DNA from 3 places in the Paenibacillus sp. FSL L8-0494 genome. Region 2 is predicted to be linked to each of the others. Evidence: riboswitches for the same ligand, from Rfam matches in the RefSeq annotation. Region 2 holds a riboswitch; each other region holds the start of a gene.

Region 1 (6,818 bases), 6.2 Mb from region 2:
TGCGGTGGCTATGAATGATACTGTATTATTTGAGATTAAACATGAGCTTTTTAAGCAGATGCTTGCCGATTACCCGTTGATTAAGGAGCAATTGATGCTGCTGCAAATGGACCGTTTATTTTTATCGAATCGGTTATTACATGAAATGAAATTTCATGATGCGAGAGCGCGTGCGATATTTACGCTGAGAAGACTATACCAAAGATTTGGAGTAGAGGAGCAAGGCAAACAGCGGATTGATCTTCGATTGACCCATCAGCAGTTCGCGGATATGATCGGAACGTTAAGGGAGACGGCTACCCTTGTGCTTAAAGATCTGCAAGAGCAAAAGATTATTGAGATTCAACATCAGCAGATCACCGTGTTAGACGCGACATATTTACTGGAGTATACGGATTTCGATTGAGAAGAGCCGTTCCGGGATCTTTTTCAAAGAATCCATTATTAAAGGGGTTATGAATATGGCTTGTAATCATTGTGTAGTAAGAGAGCTGAATTTTCAAATCAAGGCTCATGGTGAGCTTAATCTTAGGGTTTTACCTGAGGTTATTCATCACTTGAGTAGAAGGAATACGATACATAAGGTAGAAGAAAATGTGATTACGATTAAGGAAGCTGAAGCGCGAGATCTTCTGGATTTCTGTAACGATCATATGGAGTCCGGGAAAATTGAATTTCGTATAGATGACCAAACATGGAGACCTCTATCCGAATTACCCAATGTACTTGATATGGAGTGGATTGATGAGGTTATCACTAAGGGTCTTGTTACTTGCTACTTCCAACCGATTGTGAACGTAAGGGAAGAGATTTTTGCATACGAGCTCCTATCCAGATTTAAAAAAGAAGACGGATCCCTTATCTATCCTAATGAGATTTTTGCGGCGGCACGGAATCGTGGGCGTTTATATGCTTTAGACAGGTTATGTAGAATGACGGCTGTAAAATATGCTGCACCCTTAAATAAAAAAACGTTTATTAATTTTATCCCTACATCAATTTACGCTCCAGAGTTCTGCTTAAGATCAACCGTTGAACTGGCCAATCAATTAGGCGTCGACCCCTCTCTTTTTGTCTTTGAAGTTGTTGAGACGGAGAAAGTGGATGATCTCGCTCATTTGAAAGCTATTTTGACATATTACAAGGATCGGGGATTTGAATACGCTTTAGATGATGTTGGTGAGGGCTTCAGCACGATCGAGATGTTATTGGAGCTTAAACCTCATTACATGAAGTTAGATATGAAATATGTTCAAGGCGTGTCCAGTGATCCGAACAAACAGAAAATAGCTAAACAATTTTTAGAAAAGGCTTTAGAAATCCAATCTGTTCCTTTAGCAGAAGGTGTGGAGTTTAGAGAGGACTTTGAATGGCTTAAGCAGAGTGGTTATCAGTTGTTTCAGGGATATTTATTTGGAAAGCCTGATCCTATTCCCAAACAGTAATCCTAATGAGTATATATCGGTCCAGAGGATGAGATGAATTTCAGGTCAGAGTCTGAGTACAGCCAACCCTCGGGGTTGTATAATTTAGGTAATTTGAAAAGGGGGACGGGATGGATATGAAATGGCATCAATTTGTAACGCGCTGGGCGGATTCTAGGGGCTTTGATGGACGAGAAATTGATTATCAATGGCCTTCTCCCTCATTTCCGGTCATCAGTATTCGTAGTAATTTAGGGCGATACTCAGGTCAAAAGTATGGTCATGGAAGTAAACCCCGTGTAAAGACAGCTGTTGGTTTAATCGCTATTGGAGATGTAGCTGTCGGATTGATTTCCATAGGTGCGATAAGCGTGGGCGTACTTTCCTTAGGAGCAATATCACTGGGAATGTGGTTAGCGATTGGAGCAATAGCACTTAGCTGGCTTGGCTTCGCAGTGGGAGCGATTGCGATTGCAGGAGTGGCTGTAGGAGCGATCGCAATCGCGGAAAAAGCGTTGGGGGCCATCGCCATAGGGGATACGGCGTTTGGTGCGATAGCGATAGGCAGGATCGCTGGGGGTGCCATAGCTATCGGACAATGGGCATATGGTGTAATCGCAGTTGGCGAACATGGTTTCGGATTAATTCCCATCACGGGCGATGTGTGGAATTGGTTCCGGCGTTTGTTCGGATCGGGGAGTTAATTAGACCTCCAGTCCTAAAGGATCCCATTCTCTTCCGGGATAGTCGATAAATAATATCTATCACATGAGAAAAACTAATTGCAATTACCTATACTCATTTCATACCAATTAATCATGCGATCAGATCTAGGCTTATGTTACTCTTTGAATGTATTCGAAACTTCATAGGCAAACCTATGGAAATGTAGGGACGCAAAGCTATAGGGACTAAGGTTATCATAACTATTGTCAGCCAGCTGCCAAAGAGTGTGTAACGCTTTTTGTTAAAATATAAGAAAGTATAAGTTATACACCTATACTTAATATCTTATATTTCTCGCTTAAACGCTTACCGTCCTTATAAGGACGCCGAAGACGTTTATGCTTGTTAAGGTTTAATAAAAATTAAGTCTTAATTTTTAGGCGACTTTATACGCAATCAAGCTACTCTTTTGGGGTAGTTTTTTTTGTGCCCATTTTTGGGCACTGGAGAGATTCATATGACATCTGGGGGTAAGAAGAGATGAAGAAAATGATTGCGATCGCTACATCGGCGGCCATGTTAGCCAGTTTTTCGAGTGAGGCAGGTTATGCTTTAGCAAGTGAGGCAAGCAAGGTAAATGTAACAAAAACAGTCGCGCAAAGTAAGGTCAACTTATTAAGCAACGCTTCGGTTATTCCGTTTGAGCTGTACGGCAAGGATGCTCTAAATGCCTATAATGAGGTTTTTAGAATGAATCCAGCAAATATTAAATCCATCACAAATAACGGTGGCAACTACTCAGGCTCGCCTATAGCTAAGGCTATGGATGGGGATATGAGCACGCATTGGGAGACTGGCAAACCGAATAGTTCAACGTTTACGAATGAGGTTGTGTTTGTTTTCAATGAGTCCACTGAATTAAATAGAATGGTCTACGCCGCTAGGCAATCTGGTGCTAAAGGTAAAGGTTTTGCTCAAGAATTTGATATCTATGGCTCCACTACAGATGCGGGCGATTTCACACTCGTGTCTTCTGGAGAATATAAAGGCTCAACCGGTGATGTAGTGGAGATTCAGTTCGCACCTACGGCTTTTAAGAGATTTAAATTTGTCTTCAAAAAAGCCAACCAAGATTGGGCGAGTGCGGCTGAGTTTTCTTTTTATAAAGAGGATAGTGTCTCTGCTAAAATGAAAAATTTATTTACAGATGATACCTTGAGCCAAGTTAGTGCTGCCTTTAATACGACAGAGAAATTAACAGCTTTAGAGAATGAAGTGCAGGCACATCCACTGTATACGCAGTTTAAAGAAGAGATAGAGAATGCAAAGATCCTTTTGGAGAACCATCAGGTAGACGCAACGGCAGCCAAGGTTTCGAAGCTAAAAGGGTATGGTACAGCCTATGAAAATGCCTATAGCCAAGCTTATAGAATGCCAAATGCAAACGTATCAAAAGTAACGGTGAACGGTGGAAGCTACCCAGGTACGAAGCCTGAATATATGCTGGATGACCAGCCCACTACGCATTGGGAAACGAACAAAAACAATGATGCAAGCTTCACGAATGAAGTCGTGTTTGAACTAGCGCAAGCGGAAGTGCTGGACAGAGTGGCTTTTTTGGCTAGAGATAACCGCAAAGGATTCCCAGAGGCTTTTGAAATCTATGCATCAGAGACGAGTAAAGGAGAGACCTTCCAACTGGTATCTAGCGGAACCGCGATTAGTACCAATGATTTTTTGGAATTTAAATTCGAGCCGACGAAGTTTAAAAGATTAAAATTTAAGTTCACAAAAGCTAATATTAACAGACCTTTTGCGGCTGAATTTAGATTTTATACAGAAGATAAAGTAAGCGAAGCTGTAAATGGTATTTTCACAGATGGAACGATGAGTGCGGTTGTGCCTGCTTATAATAGCGTCGAAGCAATCAACGAATTAGAAGAAGCGGCAAAAGTACATCCGCTCTATCCAATCCTGAAAGATTCTTTGGATTTAGCTAAGAAGCTAGTGAATGGTGAAGTTCAAACCGAAGGCACCATCATTGAGGCCGAGCAGCGTGGAGATATGAAAAAACATGCTCAGCAAAACCTGAGAATAGGCTTCGGCACGAACAACCAGCCTACAGGACTTGCGGCAATGCCTGGCGAGACCATCAATGTTTATGTGGATGCTGCTTCGGGTGATAAGTTGCCTTCTTTGATCTTTTCTCAACAAGAGGGAGCTTGGAATAGTTGGGCTAGGGGCGTACAATTGCGTGCGGGCAAGAACACTATAACTGTACCTGAAATTACAACGACTAGTGCTTATGCTCATGATGTAACTAAGGGCGGCACCGTTTATATCGTAAATCCCTATACAGCTGAGGAGCAAGGGAAGGCGCCACTGATCCGCTTCGAAGGTTTAGAAAAGATTCCTTTTATGACCAAGACCACGGATCCAGAACAATTCAGAACCTTCTTAACCACATACAAACAAAGATTAGACGAAGATAAAGCGGTTCATCCAAATGTTCAAGATCGCAAACTTATCGATGTGGTAGAAATGGCCAGCGATCATGTTATTTTTACAGGAACTGCGACTGAAGCGTACAACAAATTTATTACGCAAGGAAATAACCCGCTGGATACCGTAACTGGGTATGACACCTGGATGAAAAGCATTTTTACCTTCTATGGCTTGGATGGCAGTAGTGAGATTCATGATGCCAAGCTAATTCGTGAGAATATTCGATTGATGCAGCCTTATGGTGCGATGTATGCAGCGGGAGATCATACAGGGATCCAACTTGGAACAGTAGGAACCATGTTAGGTGATTTTAACAAAGCTTATCCGGGCTGGGGACTGAATCACGAAATTGGGCATCGCTTGGCTATGGGTGAACGGGAATATGGCGAAGTAACTAATAATATGGTGTCTATGTTTATGTCTGTCGCGGCGAATTCGATAGATAATCGTATACCGTATGAATCAGATATCTATAAATATGTCCTCGAAGAAAATAAAGTGGTTATGAATCAGCAGGGCTTATTTGCACAACTCGGAGCCTATTGGCAGCTGGAGCTGGCACATCCGGGATACTGGACAGAGCTGACCAAGCTATATCGGGAGCGGAAGGTCACCCTTACCAACGGTGACAATTCCAAGCAGCAGTATTTGGTGGAGTTCTCCTCCGAAGTACTAGGATTAGATTTAAGCAGCTATTTTGCCAGACATGGCTTCACTGTGAATCCTGAGACAAAAGCGAAAGTAGCCAAGTATCCGGCACCGCAAAAGTTATGGTATTTAAATAACTCGGTGATTAATTATGAGGGAACTGGAATAGCGGATAAAAATCTGGCTATTAAGGTTAATATCACACCTAACACCACGGCTAGAACGAACACGTTAAGTTTCAGTATAGATAAAGAGCTTAAGCAAGACTTTTTAGGATATGAAGTGTATAGAAATGATGTGTTAGTTGGTTTTACAGGAACTGACCAATTTGTGGATCAGAATGTAGATGCGAGTATCAACTATACGTACAAGATCGTCGGTTATGATAAAAAGCTGAACCCACTGAAGCCCGTACAGGTTAAAGCCTTTAAGCCAGCCTTGTCTGTTGAAGATCAGCTCACTTTAAAGCTTAATCAAACCTTTGATCCGATGAGCTATGTAAAAGCGGCTAACTATCTAGGAAACGATATTACTGCGGATGTCTCTCTGAAAGCCAATAACGTTGATGTAACGCAAAAAGGCAACTACGAAATTGTATATGAAGTGAAAAGCGAAGGGGTTACGAAAACGAAAACCACACAGGTTACGGTAACGAGCGACTACGCCTATATTTCCGATCTCAATGCCAAGTCAGTCGTTGTAGGCTGGGGTGAATTAAAGAAAGATAAAGCTATTTCCGGGGGAATCATAACCCTTGTTCGCCAAGGATTGGCTGCGACGTACGCGAAAGGGATTGGTGTTCATGCCAACTCTGAGGTAGTTTACGATATTGAAGGTAAGGGTTACGACTTCTTTGAAAGCTACATTGGGATCGATCAGGCCATGAAAGGGAAACCTTCCTCGGCTACTTTTGCAGTGTATGTGGATGGAGAACAGAAATTTGAGAGTGATGTTTTCCGGGCAGGAACAGAACATCAATTTGTGAAAATCCCAGTGACTGGCGCAAGAGAGGTGAAGCTGGTCACAACAGATGCTAAGGATGGCAATGCTTCAGACCATACGGTATGGGCCGATGCGAAGTTCTCGAATAATTCAAGCAAACCTATCATTACAGTGCCGGAAGAGACAAACTTCGTTAAGCTGAACAGCGAATTTGATGTGTTGAGCGATGTAACAGCTTTTGATACGGAAGATGGTAATTTAATTGGAGCCGTTGAAGTACAATCCAATGGATTCACATCAAGCAAAACAGGGACTTACAACGTCGAGTTTTCAGTTACAGACTCAGATGGAAACTCCGCTGTGCAGGCCAGAAAGATTGTTGTATACAGCGCTAGTAAATACCTGAGTGATGTAGATTGGCAATCGGCAAAAACGGATTATAATGTGGTTCGAAAAGATAAGGCTAGCTCTAACAATCCGTTTAAGCTGCTGGTAAATGGTGAGGTCAAAGAGTTCGCTAAGGGCTTAGGAACCCATGCCAGCTCTGAAATCGTGTATAATCTGGCGGGTGCAAACTATGAATATTTTGAAACGTATGTAGGGGTTGATAGAAATATCCCTGAGCAGAGCAAC
Region 2 (6,818 bases):
TATTTACACTCGTGGCAAGGCGGAGAAGGTATTCGGTCAGATTTTTAAGGATCGTCCAGGACTACGTGAAGAAATCATAATTCAATCTAAATGTGGAATTAAGCTAATGGAGCCTGGGGACAGCACTAATACGTTTGATTTCTCTGGCCAACATATTCTGAACAGCGTGGATGGAATATTGTCACGACTTGGGACCGAATACATTGATATTCTTCTATTGCATAGACCCGATCCCTTAATGGATCCTGAGGAAGTAGCCTCCGCATTACATCAACTGAAGGCCGCTGGTAAGGTTCGCCATTTCGGGGTTTCCAATATGAGCGCCGCTCAGATCAAGCTGCTGCAGACTTATTGCGATGAACCTTTTATCGTAAACCAGCTGCATATGAGCTTGGCTAAGATCAGCTGGGTGGATGCTGGAATCAGTGTAAATCGTGAACCCTGGAAGGATATTATCTTTCCTGAGGGAACCCTTGAACATTGTCGAATGGAGAACATTCAGCTTCAAGCCTGGGGGCCACTCGCCCAAGGTCTATTTAGCGGGCGTTCATTAGAGGATCAACCGGAGAATATCGTCCAAACAGCAGCTATGGTCCAACAACTTGCAGATGAAAAAGGAACAACACCCGAAGCCATTGTATTGGCTTGGCTAATGACACATCCAGCTGCCATTCAGCCTGTTATTGGAACTGTGAATCCGAAGCGTATTACTGCCTGTGCCGATGCAGACAAGCTGGAGCTTAGCCGTAAGGAATGGTACGACCTGTATGTTAGTTCACGTGGTTCAAAACTTCCGTAACATATACATTTATATTCTCAACTTCATTACTCCACTTATACCCGGCTCGCGTTTTTACTGCGAGCCGGGTATTTTTTTGCGAATCACCCTAATAGATCGTTCTTTATTGCGAATATATTTAGTAATCGAGCGATAAATGGAGTTATTCAGAGATAAATTATCATTTTTGTTCTTTATAGAGTACAAATGCGCGTTATTGGCAGTTTTCTTTTTGTTTTATTCCATGTATGATTCATTACAGAAGTCGTTCTTAATAAAGAACGATAATAACGAACCAAAGAAACAGACATTGAGGGGAGGTATTCCTCTGAGACCCAGATCAGCAAGGAGAAGACCTAGAAGAAACAGGAAAATTGGTTTACGTATACTGCAATCAGGAATGGCTGTCTCCGTCTTATTTCTATATACCTCGCAGCAAGTTGGTGGTACCTATGGAGGCTTTGGAGCTGCTGCGCAAACCACTAGCACGATTAGCTTTTGCGAAGTATTTCCGAATTCGATCAAGGCACTGCTTACAGAGTTCAAAGAGCATGTTAATCGAGCGCTCACTTTAAAAGAATCACTACAACCCTTTTCCTCATCAGCTAACTACTCGGACGTTTCGGGAATAGAAGGGATGTCGCTGGAAGAGCTTGATGTCGCTGCACAAGAGATTTCTTCGCAAATAGCGGCGCTTCAATCCCAAATAGATAGCGTTAACGAGCAACTGGCGGCTAACAGCCAAATTTGGAATCAAATCCACAATGAGCTAAGTGCAGCAGCAGCCTTACTCTTCCAGATAGGAGGATATATGACTTCTCTAGATTCAAACTGTCTAGAAATCAAGGATGAGCAATTTTTCAGAGATTTACAAAGCAGCCTGAATCAAAGCGGTGTGATCTCGGAATCCTTGAATGCTTCCTTAAATGGAGTTATTAGTTACCTAACCTCCATACACGATGTCGGTCTTCCATTCGCTTCGGTAGTTACCAGTGATGCTTATGGACAACTTGAATTACGCGAAGGAGAGTTCCCACAGCCACTGCCATTCCTGATTACCTTCACTCAACCAGATGGCGTGATCTCTAGCGACCTCACCTCCACTTATGAAGCTCTAAATACCGAATTGACTAACCTTAAAGAATCGGCAACCTCAGGTATCACTACCCTTCAAGATAAACTCCAAATGATCAGTCAGACTCGCGAGCAAAAACTAGAAGAGCTTGAAAAAGCTCGGCTAGAAGAAGAGCAAGCAAAGAAAGAAGAAGAAGCGAAGAAGGAAGAAGAAGCGAAGAAGGAAGAAGAACGTTTGGCTGAGGAGAAAAAGCAACAAGAAGCCGAGGATAAAGCGAAAGCTGAGGCAACCCCTCCAACGTCAGGTGAAGCTGCTCCGGAAGCCCCAAATAAAGAACAACCTGAAGCCCCAGCCACTGACCCGGTTAAGCCGGAAATTGGTGAAGAGCTCACAATTCCAAAAGATGTTCCTCAGCAAGAGGCTCCACAAGAGACGCCAAAGGCGGAAGACAGTACGACTACCCCGCCGGTAGCAACCCAAGCTCCTTCGGACCCTCAACCTGAGAAAGGTGGAGAATAAGATGCGAATTAAAAAAATTATCAATAATACCTTATCGAGCTTAATGCTTGTGATCTTTATTCTGCTGGTGGCAGCCGTAGTGTTATCCAAGGCCTCCGGTGGTGAACCTGCTTTCTTCGGATATGAGATCAAAACCGTACTCTCAGGATCGATGGAACCAGGAATTCAGACAGGCTCAATTGTCGCATTAAAACCCGGAGGGGATATGAATCGTTTCAAACCAGGCGATGTCATCACCTTTAGGAACGAAGATAATCTGCTCATTACTCACCGGATTGTAGAAGCGACCGTCAATAACGCTACTGGTGAAGCTGTTTATCGCACTAAAGGCGATAACAACGACGCACCCGACATGAACCCTACCAGTTCTGCGAATGTTGTAGCTCAGTATACCGGGGTCACTGTACCCTATGTCGGTTACGCTATGAATTTCGCGGTTTCCAAAGCTGGAAGTGTAGTCCTCATGATCGTGCCTGGCTTGATGCTTCTGCTCTATGCTCTGTATACCTCTTGGAAGGCTGTAGCTGCATTAGAAAAGAAAAATGCTGCCCTACTGCCAGCCTCACCGTCCCCAACAGAAACACAGCCCTAAGTTGATTGTCCACTTCCGCTTACGAACCGGAAGATACAATATATAAATTTTATAAAAAATTCAAACACAAATTTGAGGAGGAATTTTATTATGGGTATCAAGAAAACATTGGGTCTTGGCGTAGCATCTGCAGCACTGGGTTTATCATTAATCGGCGGAGGAACCTTCGCATACTTTAGCGACACTGCGCAAAGCACAGCTACATTCGCAGCGGGTACACTCGATCTGAACTCCGACCCTTCTGTCATCGTTAATATTCCTAACCTGAAACCAGGTGATACTGTAACTAAATCCTTCAAATTGAAAAACGATGGTTCGCTCGATATCGGATCTATCATTCTGAATACATCGACTCAAATCACGGATGCTAAAGGAGATAACTACCTGGATTTAGCCGAGTTCATTAAAGTTAAATTCCTTAGAAATAATGATAAAGGGGTACCTATCGTCTCTCCTGAAAATGTAGTTTATGAGACTACACTTGCTGCTTTAAAAAGTCAGCATCCGGATCTCGTAAAAAATACAGGTTGGGATCAACTCTTTACCGAAGCATCCGGTATTAAAGCCGGTACCAATGACAGCTTCTCCGTCCAATTCGAATTTGTGGAAAATAACCAAGATCAAAATATTTTCCAAGGCGATAGCTTAACACTGACTTGGGATTTCGTAGCTAAACAAGGTGCGAAAAAAGACTACTAAGATCAATAAAGTAATTTAATAAAATACTCGAAGAGCAGCAGATCCTGAATCCGGCCACGGATAAGCAGATTGCTGCTCTTCTCTTTACAATAAACTTTGTCCGATTTATTGATATTTGCTATACTAATAACAAAAATTACGGAGGGGCGTCAGCATAGTGCCACAGAATATGGGCCAACGTATCCAGCAGCTCCGCCTAGACAAGGGTTTCTCCCTATCTGAGCTTGCGGACAGAGCAGATGTGGCTAAGTCGTATCTTAGCAACGTGGAGAGAAACATCCAATCCAATCCATCCATCCAGTTTATCGAAAAGATCGCTGACGCGCTTCAGGTATCCATTCATGCCCTACTCTATGGAGAACCAAATGATGCAGAGGAATCACATTTAGATTCGGAATGGTTCCGATTGGTGCAGGAAGCTATGGACTCAGGCATTAGCAAACGCGAATTCAAAGAATTTCTGGACTATCAGAAATGGAAGCTCGATCAAAAGGATTAATACTTCCTACTAATCTGGTACGATCCTCTCTTCTACTAAATCATATCGAAAAAGGACACAGCGAAGAACCGCTGTGCCCTTTTTCGATATGTAACCCCTCTAATGTATTACTGCACGATCTGCACAGTTTTCTCATGAAAGAACTGGCGGATTTCATCTGCCTTAATGCCAGCCTTCTTAGCTGCTAATAATAAATGTACCCACTCTTGATCCAGATCAATAAACTGCTGTTCTCTGTTGCTACCCTGGTTGGACTTTTCCAAAAAATCTCCCCCTAAGATTTTACGTCCCCAGGCAATCCGGCTGTCATAGTATCTCTACCTTAGACCCGCGACTTTGTGCCCCTGCCTTTCGGCAAGTTTACCTTTTACTGGACCCTTTTCACGAAAGGATCTGCTTAAAAAACTATAAAATTACTATCTGCAATAACATTATACAAAAAGAAAGCGGAAAAGTGTGTCGATTCCTGGTTACTTTCTATTTTAAAAACGAAAAATAAAAGATTTTTTTTCAAAGATCTTGTCCGATTATCACGATACTCGTCCGTTACATAAAATAAATTGTACTAGCAAAATAAATATTTACTGACCTAATAGTTAAAAATAAGGATAATAGAATCATTTTAATAGGCCTTTAGAATGGGTAATGAGAAGAAACACCCTTCTTTTCATTAGAACAAGCTAACCTATACCATTTTGCGAACGTATTGGACGAAAGAATGAATTGATTACAGTGGCTGAAAGTAGCACAATAAGATGAGAAATGAAACCGCAATCATCACAGCTCCAGTAAGCGTTGACACAAAATGTCACGTATGGAGTTCATCCGTTAAGGAGGATGTATTCATGGCAGCCAAAGAGCCCTATAACGAATCCATTTGGAGTAAGTATTACGGACCCAATTTAGGCTACATTCAAGAAAGATATGAACAGTTTGTGAAAGATCCCTCCACCGTAGAAAATAATTATCGCGAGCTTTTTACAAATTCGGGACCCCCTCCCCTAACTCCGGATAGCGAACCGGCTCCTCAGCCGCGCATCTCGGGAGACACCGAATGGCTTAGAAAAGCAGTAAGAGCTTCCAAGCTAATCGCCAATATTCGTATATATGGCCATATGGCCGCTGAAATTGATCCGCTGGTACGCGATCAGAATCCCATGGCAAAATATCTTGAGCCTGAAACCTATGGTCTGACCCGCGAAGACCTGATTGCACTGCCTGCCACGCTTATATGGGAAAATGCGCCGAATGATGTGCATACCGGGTGGGATGCCGTGCAACGTATGCGTCAGGCATACACCAAGACTATCGCCTATGAATTCGGGCATGTGCATGAAGAAAAAGAACTGCAATGGCTAAATAGACAGGCAGAATCCACCAGCTCACCAGCACCCCTAAATAATACAGAACGCAAAGAGCTCCTGAACCGCCTGATTCAGGTAGAGCAATTTGAAACCTTCCTCCACAAGACTTTTGTAGGTCAGAAGCGTTTCAGTCTTGAAGGCAATGATGCTCTTGTGCCGATGTTAGACGAAATCGTACGCGCTGCTGCACATGACGGTGCAGAGCATATTTTGATGGGCATGGCGCATCGCGGTCGCCTCAACGTTCTTGCACATATTTTGGGCAAACCTTATGATATCATATTTTCAGAGTTTCATCATTCTCCGAACAAGGAGCTTTTCCCTTCCGAAGGCTCCACAGGCATTAACTATGGCTGGACAGGTGATGTGAAATACCATCTCGGTGCAGACCGTGCTGTCCGTGAAGGAGAAACCGTACGCACAAGAATAACACTAGCGAATAACCCAAGTCACTTGGAATTCGTCAATCCTGTCGTGGAAGGTTTCACTCGTGCCGCACAAGAAGACCGGAGCACTGCAGGACTGCCGAAGATTGATACCAGTAAAGCTATGGCGGTGCTGATGCATGGTGATGCTGCTTTTCCAGGTGAAGGAATTGTTGCAGAAACGCTTAATATCGGCAAACTTCAAGGTTATCAAAATGGTGGGACGATCCATATCATTGTTAATAACCGAATTGGTTTTACGACTGAAAGTGAAGATTCCCGTTCTACGCATTATGCGAGTGACATCGCCAAAGGGTATGAAATCCCGATAGTCCATGTCAACGCTGATGACCCAGAGGCCTGCGTAGCAGCCGTACGTTTAGCTAGCGCATACCGCCATCAATTCAAAAAAGATTTCGTAATTGATCTCATCGGCTACCGCCGTCATGGTCACAACGAAATGGATGATCCTGAAACCACACAACCTATTGTCTACGGCAAGGTTCGCAATCATCCAACCGTCTACAAGGTTTATGCAGAGAGACTGAAAAACGAAAAGGTTCTTACCGCCGAAGACGTACAAAAGATGAATGCTGAAGCAGAAAGCGTATTGCAGCGTGCGTACGATAATATGAAGGAAGGCAATCATAAGAAAAAAGAACCCAAAGCCTTCATTCCTCTACAAACGGACCGCGCAGCGGCAAACACTACAGCGGTATCCATCTCCAGCCTGCAGGAGATCAATCGTGAACTGTTGACGGTTCCAGCTGGATTCCAGGTTTATCCGAAGCTGGAGCGCATTTTACAACGTCGTAAAGATGCACTGAATGAGGGTGAAAAGGTCGACTGGGCACTGGCTGAAACGTT
Region 3 (6,818 bases), 4.3 Mb from region 2:
ACCACTGTAGCTTGGGGTATGGGAGATGAACTCTATTATGCTCTCGAGGGCAGTGTGTTCGTGGCCGGAGCGGCCGTTCAGTGGCTGCAGGAGGGGCTTGGTCTTATAGAGGAGCCATCAGGCTCAGAAGATAAAGCACGGGAAGTAGAGGACAGTGAAGGGGTTATCGTTGTGCCTGCGTTTACCGGACTGGGGGCACCCTATTGGGATATGTATGCCCGTGGAGCCATATTTGGCCTTACTAGAGGCACTACCTCAGGACATCTGGTACGAGCTACATTGGAGTCCTTAGCCTTTCAATCTAGAGATGTAATAGGAGCTATGGAAAAAGACGCAGGCATGCCATTGACCGGCCTTCGTGTGGATGGCGGAGCTGTGCGTAACGATTTGCTGATGCAATTCCAGTCTGATATCCTGGGCAGTGAGGTTACTAGAACCACATATGCGGAGACAACAGCGCTAGGTGCAGCGCTTCTGGCCGGATTAACGTCCGGAGTCTGGACACGTGCCCAGCTAGAGAGCTTCAACAAGGCTGAGTGGGTCTTCTCGCCTGAGATGGGTATAACTGAGCGGGAAGGTCGTTACAACGCCTGGAAGGACGCTGTAGCGCGTACCATGGGTTGGGAGAAGCATGAAGGATATCAGTGATAAAGGGGCTGTATATGTCTATGATTAACGGAACCGAATCTGATCTGCCGGGCGGACTATCTAAGCCGGCGCTTCGAGCCCTGCATGGGGCTGGATATGTTCAGCTTCAACAATTCAGCAAGCTTACGGAGGCAGAGCTTCTGCAGCTACATGGATTGGGGCCAAAGGCGATCGTTCTACTGCGGAGTGCTCTTGCGGAAAAGGGGCTCACCTTTGCAAGTAAGTCCTGATGTTGCGTTCATATTTATAACAAAAAGCGACAAGCTTAGGTGAATCCCTAGCTTGCCGCTTTTTGTTATATAGCTCCTAATATTCAATAACAAATGCTACATTTTGCCAACCGGCGCCCACTGTCCAGAACAGGACTTTATCACCACGTTCGATCTTTCCAGTAGTTACAGCTTTATGTAGAGCAATAAATGGGCTGCTGGTAGAGGTATATCCGAATTCATCCCCTATGTATACCGCTACATTGCGATCAATACCGACTTTCTCACACATCTCTAAGATATTAGGCAATGAAAACTGTGAGAAGCAGGCTGCTTTAATGGCTTCAGGCGCGATATTGTTGTTAGATAGTAGAGTACGAATAGACTCAGAAGCAGCATCTATGCAAATGGAATCATCAAAAGGAATAAACTTCACATTAAACTCTCCAGCCGCTACACCTTGTTTACCCAGTTTAGCCAGGCCTGCGCACGGGAACTTGGAATTATCGCAAACACAAGGATTCGTTTGGTAGATAGAGTCAATGAAACCGACTACATCCTCAGCTTGTTCAAGAATGACTGCCGCCGCTGCATCACCGAAGTTAGCGTAGTAGACTGGATCATTCTTATCGGCATGAGGGGTTACATAATCGGAGCCGATTATCAACGCTCGTTTAATCCTAGGATTCGCTTGCATCTGACGGCTAACCTGTTCCACTGAAGCCGTCATACCCGCACAATTAGCATTGCTGTCAATGCAGATTGTATGGGATGCGCCTTTGATCAAACGGTGAATCATTAATGAGTTGGTAGGAAAGATATACTCAGGAGTTTGACTTGCATAGGCAATAAGGTCGATATCGGCACCTGTGAGACCACTTTTCTCCAGAACATTCCGGGCAGCCTCAAAAGCCATCGTAAGGGAATTCTCATCCGCATCCTTAATACTATACCGTGTAATACGACCTAATGCGGATAATAGACCTCGAATATCAATGCCTTTTTCGTCAAAATGCTTAATGAAAAAGTCGTTACCAACTATATTGCTGGGATGATAGATATCAATGCCTTTAATACGAATTCCGGTCATAATACGCCTCCAGGAAAGCAGTAAAATGTGGCCTACATATTAAGATTAAAAGATCTAGACTGTAACCGCAGAAATGATCTCGATGTTATCGAGTCCAGCTTTACGGCCAAGACGGGAAAGCTGCATTTTGAGGATCGGGTTATTTTCAAGCGTTAGATTTACTTTTACAAACCCATCATTCTTAAACATTACAAAGCAGCTTTCTAAAAGAGGTACCACATCTGGTGCAGTTACATTTAGCTTTCTGCAGTCGATTTTTAGTTCATAGTCAGCTGGAGTAATTGGATTGATAGTTTGTTGATAAGCTTGAATAGATTTTAGACCATCTTCTTCAGAAAATGTTCCATCCAACTCAATGTTAATAACCTTATTTGCAGTGTCTGTCTTCAAAATGAAACTTCCCATGCCTAAATCTCTCCCATAGATTGAATTTGTCCAAAACAGTTCGACTGCAATATCCAGCCCTTTATATATCCACTTAGCTGTTTTATAAAAGTCAAAATTCGACACTATACAGCAAGTATTGGGATATTCCGACTCTATTATAGGCATATTTTTCAAGTGCATGCAATAATAAAGTCGAATTTTGTATATTGTTGTCGAACTGTTGGGTTATTGGATTTCTTCTATGGTTGCAAGCAGGATATTAAAAGCTGTGATGATTCTAGGTGCCCCTATAACGGGTACTAAGTGTAATAGAATACCTTTAAGCTGTTCTACGGTGACTCCAACACGAAGGGCCATGACATAATGAACACCCAGCTGTTCGAATTGACCCATTGAAATTAAAGATGAAATGACTGCAATTTCCTTCCAGTCAGGGGCTATAGTATTACGTTGAAAAATATCGCCATAGGCATTCCCCATAATAAATTCAGCCAAGTCAGGGAAGTGGTCTTTAATTGGAGCTAGTGCTTTTGCGCCATAGTCTCCTGATAGATTCGTGAAGTGGTTGAGACCACTGTTGATATTTTCCTTCATGGTTAGCCTCCTAGTTTAGGTTCAAAGTACGGTGTGCAGTCGGAGGGACTTCATCACGGTCTGTTAGTAGTTCAATAACGGCAACATGGTTTAGAGCTACCGCATCTTTAATTGCAGCTGTGAATTCATCCGCAGTCTCACATTTGTAGCCTTTAGCACCTAGAGATTCAGCGAATTTCACGGCGTCCATTGGTACTTCATATAGAGTTCCATCGATACGACCTGTGGTTTTCTCCATACCCTTAAGAGCCATATCTAGTTGCTTATTATTAACCACGATAAAGATGACAGGGATATCTTTGCAGACAGCGGTGTTAATCTCAGCGCCGAGCATCATGAAACAACCATCACCTGTAATGCAGAGGACAGTTTCTTCAGGAGCTGCAACTTTTGCACCAATAGCCATGCCGATCGAATTACCCATGCAAGCAAAATAAGCATCAAAAACAAAGCTGCCCGGTTTCTTAACCTTGTACCATTTTGCAGCGTGGAATCCATGGCTTCCATCATCAACGAAAATTGAATTATTATAAGGGATCAAATCACTTAAAGTGCTCATTACTGAAGCCAGTGAAAGATTCTTGAGGGTTGGAAGCTCTTCTGAATAATCAGCATTGGCCAAAGCCTCACGTTTGGTGATTGTGCTTGGGTCAATATGATTTAGGCAGTGCACCAAATTATCGCGCAGGTCCCCAGTGACCGGTATCGTTTTGGACAATAGGATTTTTCCGACAAAGGTTGGATCAATATCAAATTGAATTAAAGTTGCTGGATGATTCTCCCGTTTAAGATTACAGATGGTCATATCACTTAAACGTGATCCAAGCACTATAAACAGATCGCTTTTATTCAATAAATCATCCCCGTGGGTCGAACCGCCAACGCCAATAGGACCATGATAGAGCGGGTGATCCCAGACTATAGCCCCTTTTCCACCAGGAGATGTTACTACAGGAATATTAAAAGTTTCTGCGAGTTGAACAAGCTCTTTATGTGCTCCGGAGCGGTTAATTCCTTTACCCGCAATAATCAAAGGATTCTTAGCAGCTTGAATAGCATCGATGACTCTATCGATATTAGCTTGACTAATTAGAGACTCTCTTTCAGGGATTACAATATTGCATTCTTCCAATACTTCAGTTTGTACATCAAAAGGAATACAAAGATGAACAGGACCCCGTTTGGTGAGGGCCACAGAAATCGCATGATTAAAAATAGTACCAAAGTGATCCCCACGTTCAACCAATTTACTGAACAAGGTGGCAGGTCTGAACATATCAGCTAAATCAGCCAGAAAAGAGGTGGAGTCCTGACATTGAGGAATTCCAAGCTCTGTAATGGATTGGTGGCCGGTAATAAATAGGACAGGTAGGTTGTTAGCTTTCGCATGTGCTGCTGCTGTAAGCAGGTTAGTTCCCCCAGGACCCGAAGTACCAAATGCTACGCCTAGGTTACCTGTTTTCAGCGCATACCCTGCTGCTTCGAATCCGGAGCTTGCTTCATGTCTGCCGGGAATAAATTCAATACCGTAATCGACCATCTTTAGAACTATTGGACAAATCGATTTGCCAATGATCCCAAAAGAATGGGTGACTCCTAGGTTACGTAGTGCTTCCGCCATGTAATCTGCGACTGTCTTCAAAAGAAACACCTCACAAGTTTTTTGATATATATTAGTTATTAATCTACCGAATAGATACGATAGATCAATATACTCAAAAAGTAAAAACCTGTGCTCTATAGTAAGCACAGGTTGGTGGCATAAGGCGCCGCTAAGACTGAACAATAGTTCAGCCGTCCTGGTTCCTCTGCAACCTGGCAATCATGGCCTCAAACGAAAAAATGAGGCTGTAGATCCATGGTTTTGCGTCATCCTCTTTCGAGGATTTTGCCAATATTAATTTATAGTTGATAAGAATAATTTTCCTTTACAATATATTCCTCATTAATTTTTGTCAACATAATCCGCTAAAAAAACTCGAAATTTGACGAAAGTCTTGTCCAAGAGATGAAGTTTTGCCTCGCGAAAAAAACTGCCACCTAAGACTCAGCTTAGGTGGCAGTTGATAGTTTTGAACTAGAATTTAAAGATATGAATGGTTTTTTGCAGATTAAATACGGCCTGGGTCATTTTTTCCGTTTCTTCTGCAACAGACTGCAGGGCATTAATCTGTTCATTCATAGCCGCCGATACCTCTTCAGTGCCTGCAGCGGTTTCTTCGGTGATTGCTGAGATATTCTCAATTGCACTGGAAATTTTCAAGGCACTTTCTAGCATAAGATCACTCTCCGCAGAGAATGAAGAGATTTGCTCGGTAATGTACTGCACGCTTTGTACAATTTGTGCGAAAATATGGGCAGATTGAGTGATCATTTCATTCTGAACCTGCACAACCTCTTCATTGATGGCGATATTATCGATGGCTTGTTTAATATCTGACTCAATGCTGCGGACCAAACCGAATACTTCTTTTGTGGAAGCCGTAGATTCCTCAGCAAGCTTGCGAACCTCTTGAGCGACAACGGCAAAACCCCGACCATGCTCTCCGGCACGAGCAGCTTCGATGGAGGCATTGAGTGACAGCAGGTTGGTCTGCTCAGCGATCTCTGTGATGGTCTTGGTGATCATCGTAATCCCGCGGGCATTTTGTGAGAGAGCTTCAATAGTATCAGCCACTTTTTGTGTAGCCTCTATGTTTTTACGCATGCCTTCAGCCTGTGTATCTACGGATTGGCGCCCTTGCTCAACAAGTTCTAAGGTATGTATTGAACGTCTGTTCATTTCTTTGGTGGAGTTCGTATAATTGGATACTTTGGTCTCAATGTCTTTAATGGATTCTGTCATATCAGCGATATCCGTAGATATTTCATTTGCACCAAGAGCGAGCTCGGTAGAAGAAGAGGCTACTTGTGCCATAACAATTTTCAGGTTCTGGTTCTTATCTTCGATTCCGCGGCTTGCATCCATTACTTGACGGGTGATCTGCGATGCATCGGTCAGAATCTTCTTGAGCTTATCAATCATTGTGTTAAAGGAGCGGCTTACGTCACCCATTGAACCATTTTCGTCCGCTCTGCTAGTGAAATCCCCCTTCGAAATACTGTGAGATACATTAGCAATATCATCAAAAGATGATGTAAGCGTTCTCTCCACGAAGCGAGCAACAGGTAAAGTCAGACCTGCAAGAACAACTACTAGTATAATTCCTACGAGAAATTGACCTAGAATCATTAACGTAACTAAGACAGGAATAGCAAACAGTGCGGCAACGAGGTAACATCCGGCAACAATTCTTTGTTTTAACGGAAGTTTGTGCATCCAGCTCATTGGTAAAATGTCCCCCTTATTAAATTTTATGTAATGGTGTTATTATAGGGGATTTATAGGTCATTGGTCTATAGAGAAGTGTCATAAATCTTCTTTAAGTAGTAGATATTTAGAATTCATGTCAAAATTCCTCATATATTGTGGAAATTGTTTTAATAGCAGACTTTACCATCCCTACTAGTTCGGTAGGAGCTAAAACAATAACTGAAGGAGAAAAAGAGAGTACGATACGACAGGCAGATTCTATAGTATTAAACTCGGCCTCTACGTTCATCCACCCAGTATTAGCAGAGGGTTCTACTAAAGTTATAGTTACATATCTTTCACGTTGTAATTCTTTAAGAATAGACTCATTCACCTTTAATTTCACTACATATTTTGGCAGAGCTGCTTTAAAAGCTAAAGTCGACTGTTCCCAGTAGCTTTTTAAATCAAAAGTCTCAGGTCTGACAAATGATTCATTAGTTGCTTCAGCTTGTATTAATCTTGACACGCGAAAAGTCCGCATTTCACCCTCGGTTCGTGCCACTACATACCAAACTCCACGTTTTGCGACTAACCC

What was found. A riboswitch is a leader RNA that binds a small molecule or an ion and turns the genes downstream of it on or off. The one in region 2 is predicted to bind cyclic di-GMP.
Region 1: another riboswitch for cyclic di-GMP. It lies ahead of NYE35_RS30275 (NPCBM/NEW2 domain-containing protein); the one in region 2 lies ahead of NYE35_RS02235 (anti-repressor SinI family protein).
Region 3: another riboswitch for cyclic di-GMP. It lies ahead of NYE35_RS21695 (thiamine pyrophosphate-binding protein); the one in region 2 lies ahead of NYE35_RS02235 (anti-repressor SinI family protein).

What each region holds. Positions count from the first base shown of each region.
Region 1 covers NZ_JBBOPQ010000001.1:6,715,069-6,721,886, reverse strand. Annotated here, with positions in the region: gene NYE35_RS30290 (Crp/Fnr family transcriptional regulator) at 1-406, shown strand, start outside; gene NYE35_RS30285 (EAL domain-containing protein) at 462-1,445, shown strand; gene NYE35_RS30280 (hypothetical protein) at 1,562-2,128, shown strand; cyclic di-GMP riboswitch class I at 2,286-2,372, shown strand; gene NYE35_RS30275 (NPCBM/NEW2 domain-containing protein) at 2,631-6,818, shown strand, end outside.
Region 2 covers NZ_JBBOPQ010000001.1:475,311-482,128, reverse strand. Annotated here, with positions in the region: gene NYE35_RS02260 (aldo/keto reductase) at 1-799, shown strand, start outside; gene NYE35_RS02255 (hypothetical protein) at 1,179-2,372, shown strand; gene sipW (signal peptidase I SipW) at 2,374-2,964, shown strand; gene NYE35_RS02245 (TasA family protein) at 3,055-3,663, shown strand; gene NYE35_RS02240 (helix-turn-helix domain-containing protein) at 3,833-4,162, shown strand; gene NYE35_RS02235 (anti-repressor SinI family protein) at 4,270-4,425, opposite strand; cyclic di-GMP riboswitch class I at 4,453-4,537, opposite strand; gene NYE35_RS02230 (2-oxoglutarate dehydrogenase E1 component) at 5,008-6,818, shown strand, end outside.
Region 3 covers NZ_JBBOPQ010000001.1:4,764,262-4,771,079, reverse strand. Annotated here, with positions in the region: gene glpK (glycerol kinase GlpK) at 1-648, shown strand, start outside; gene NYE35_RS21715 (DNA-binding protein) at 663-878, shown strand; gene NYE35_RS21710 (ketoacyl-ACP synthase III) at 955-1,947, opposite strand; gene NYE35_RS21705 (hypothetical protein) at 2,002-2,352, opposite strand; gene NYE35_RS21700 (carboxymuconolactone decarboxylase family protein) at 2,560-2,928, opposite strand; gene NYE35_RS21695 (thiamine pyrophosphate-binding protein) at 2,939-4,579, opposite strand; cyclic di-GMP riboswitch class I at 4,735-4,831, opposite strand; gene NYE35_RS21690 (methyl-accepting chemotaxis protein) at 5,006-6,256, opposite strand; gene NYE35_RS21685 (helix-turn-helix transcriptional regulator) at 6,378-6,818, opposite strand, start outside.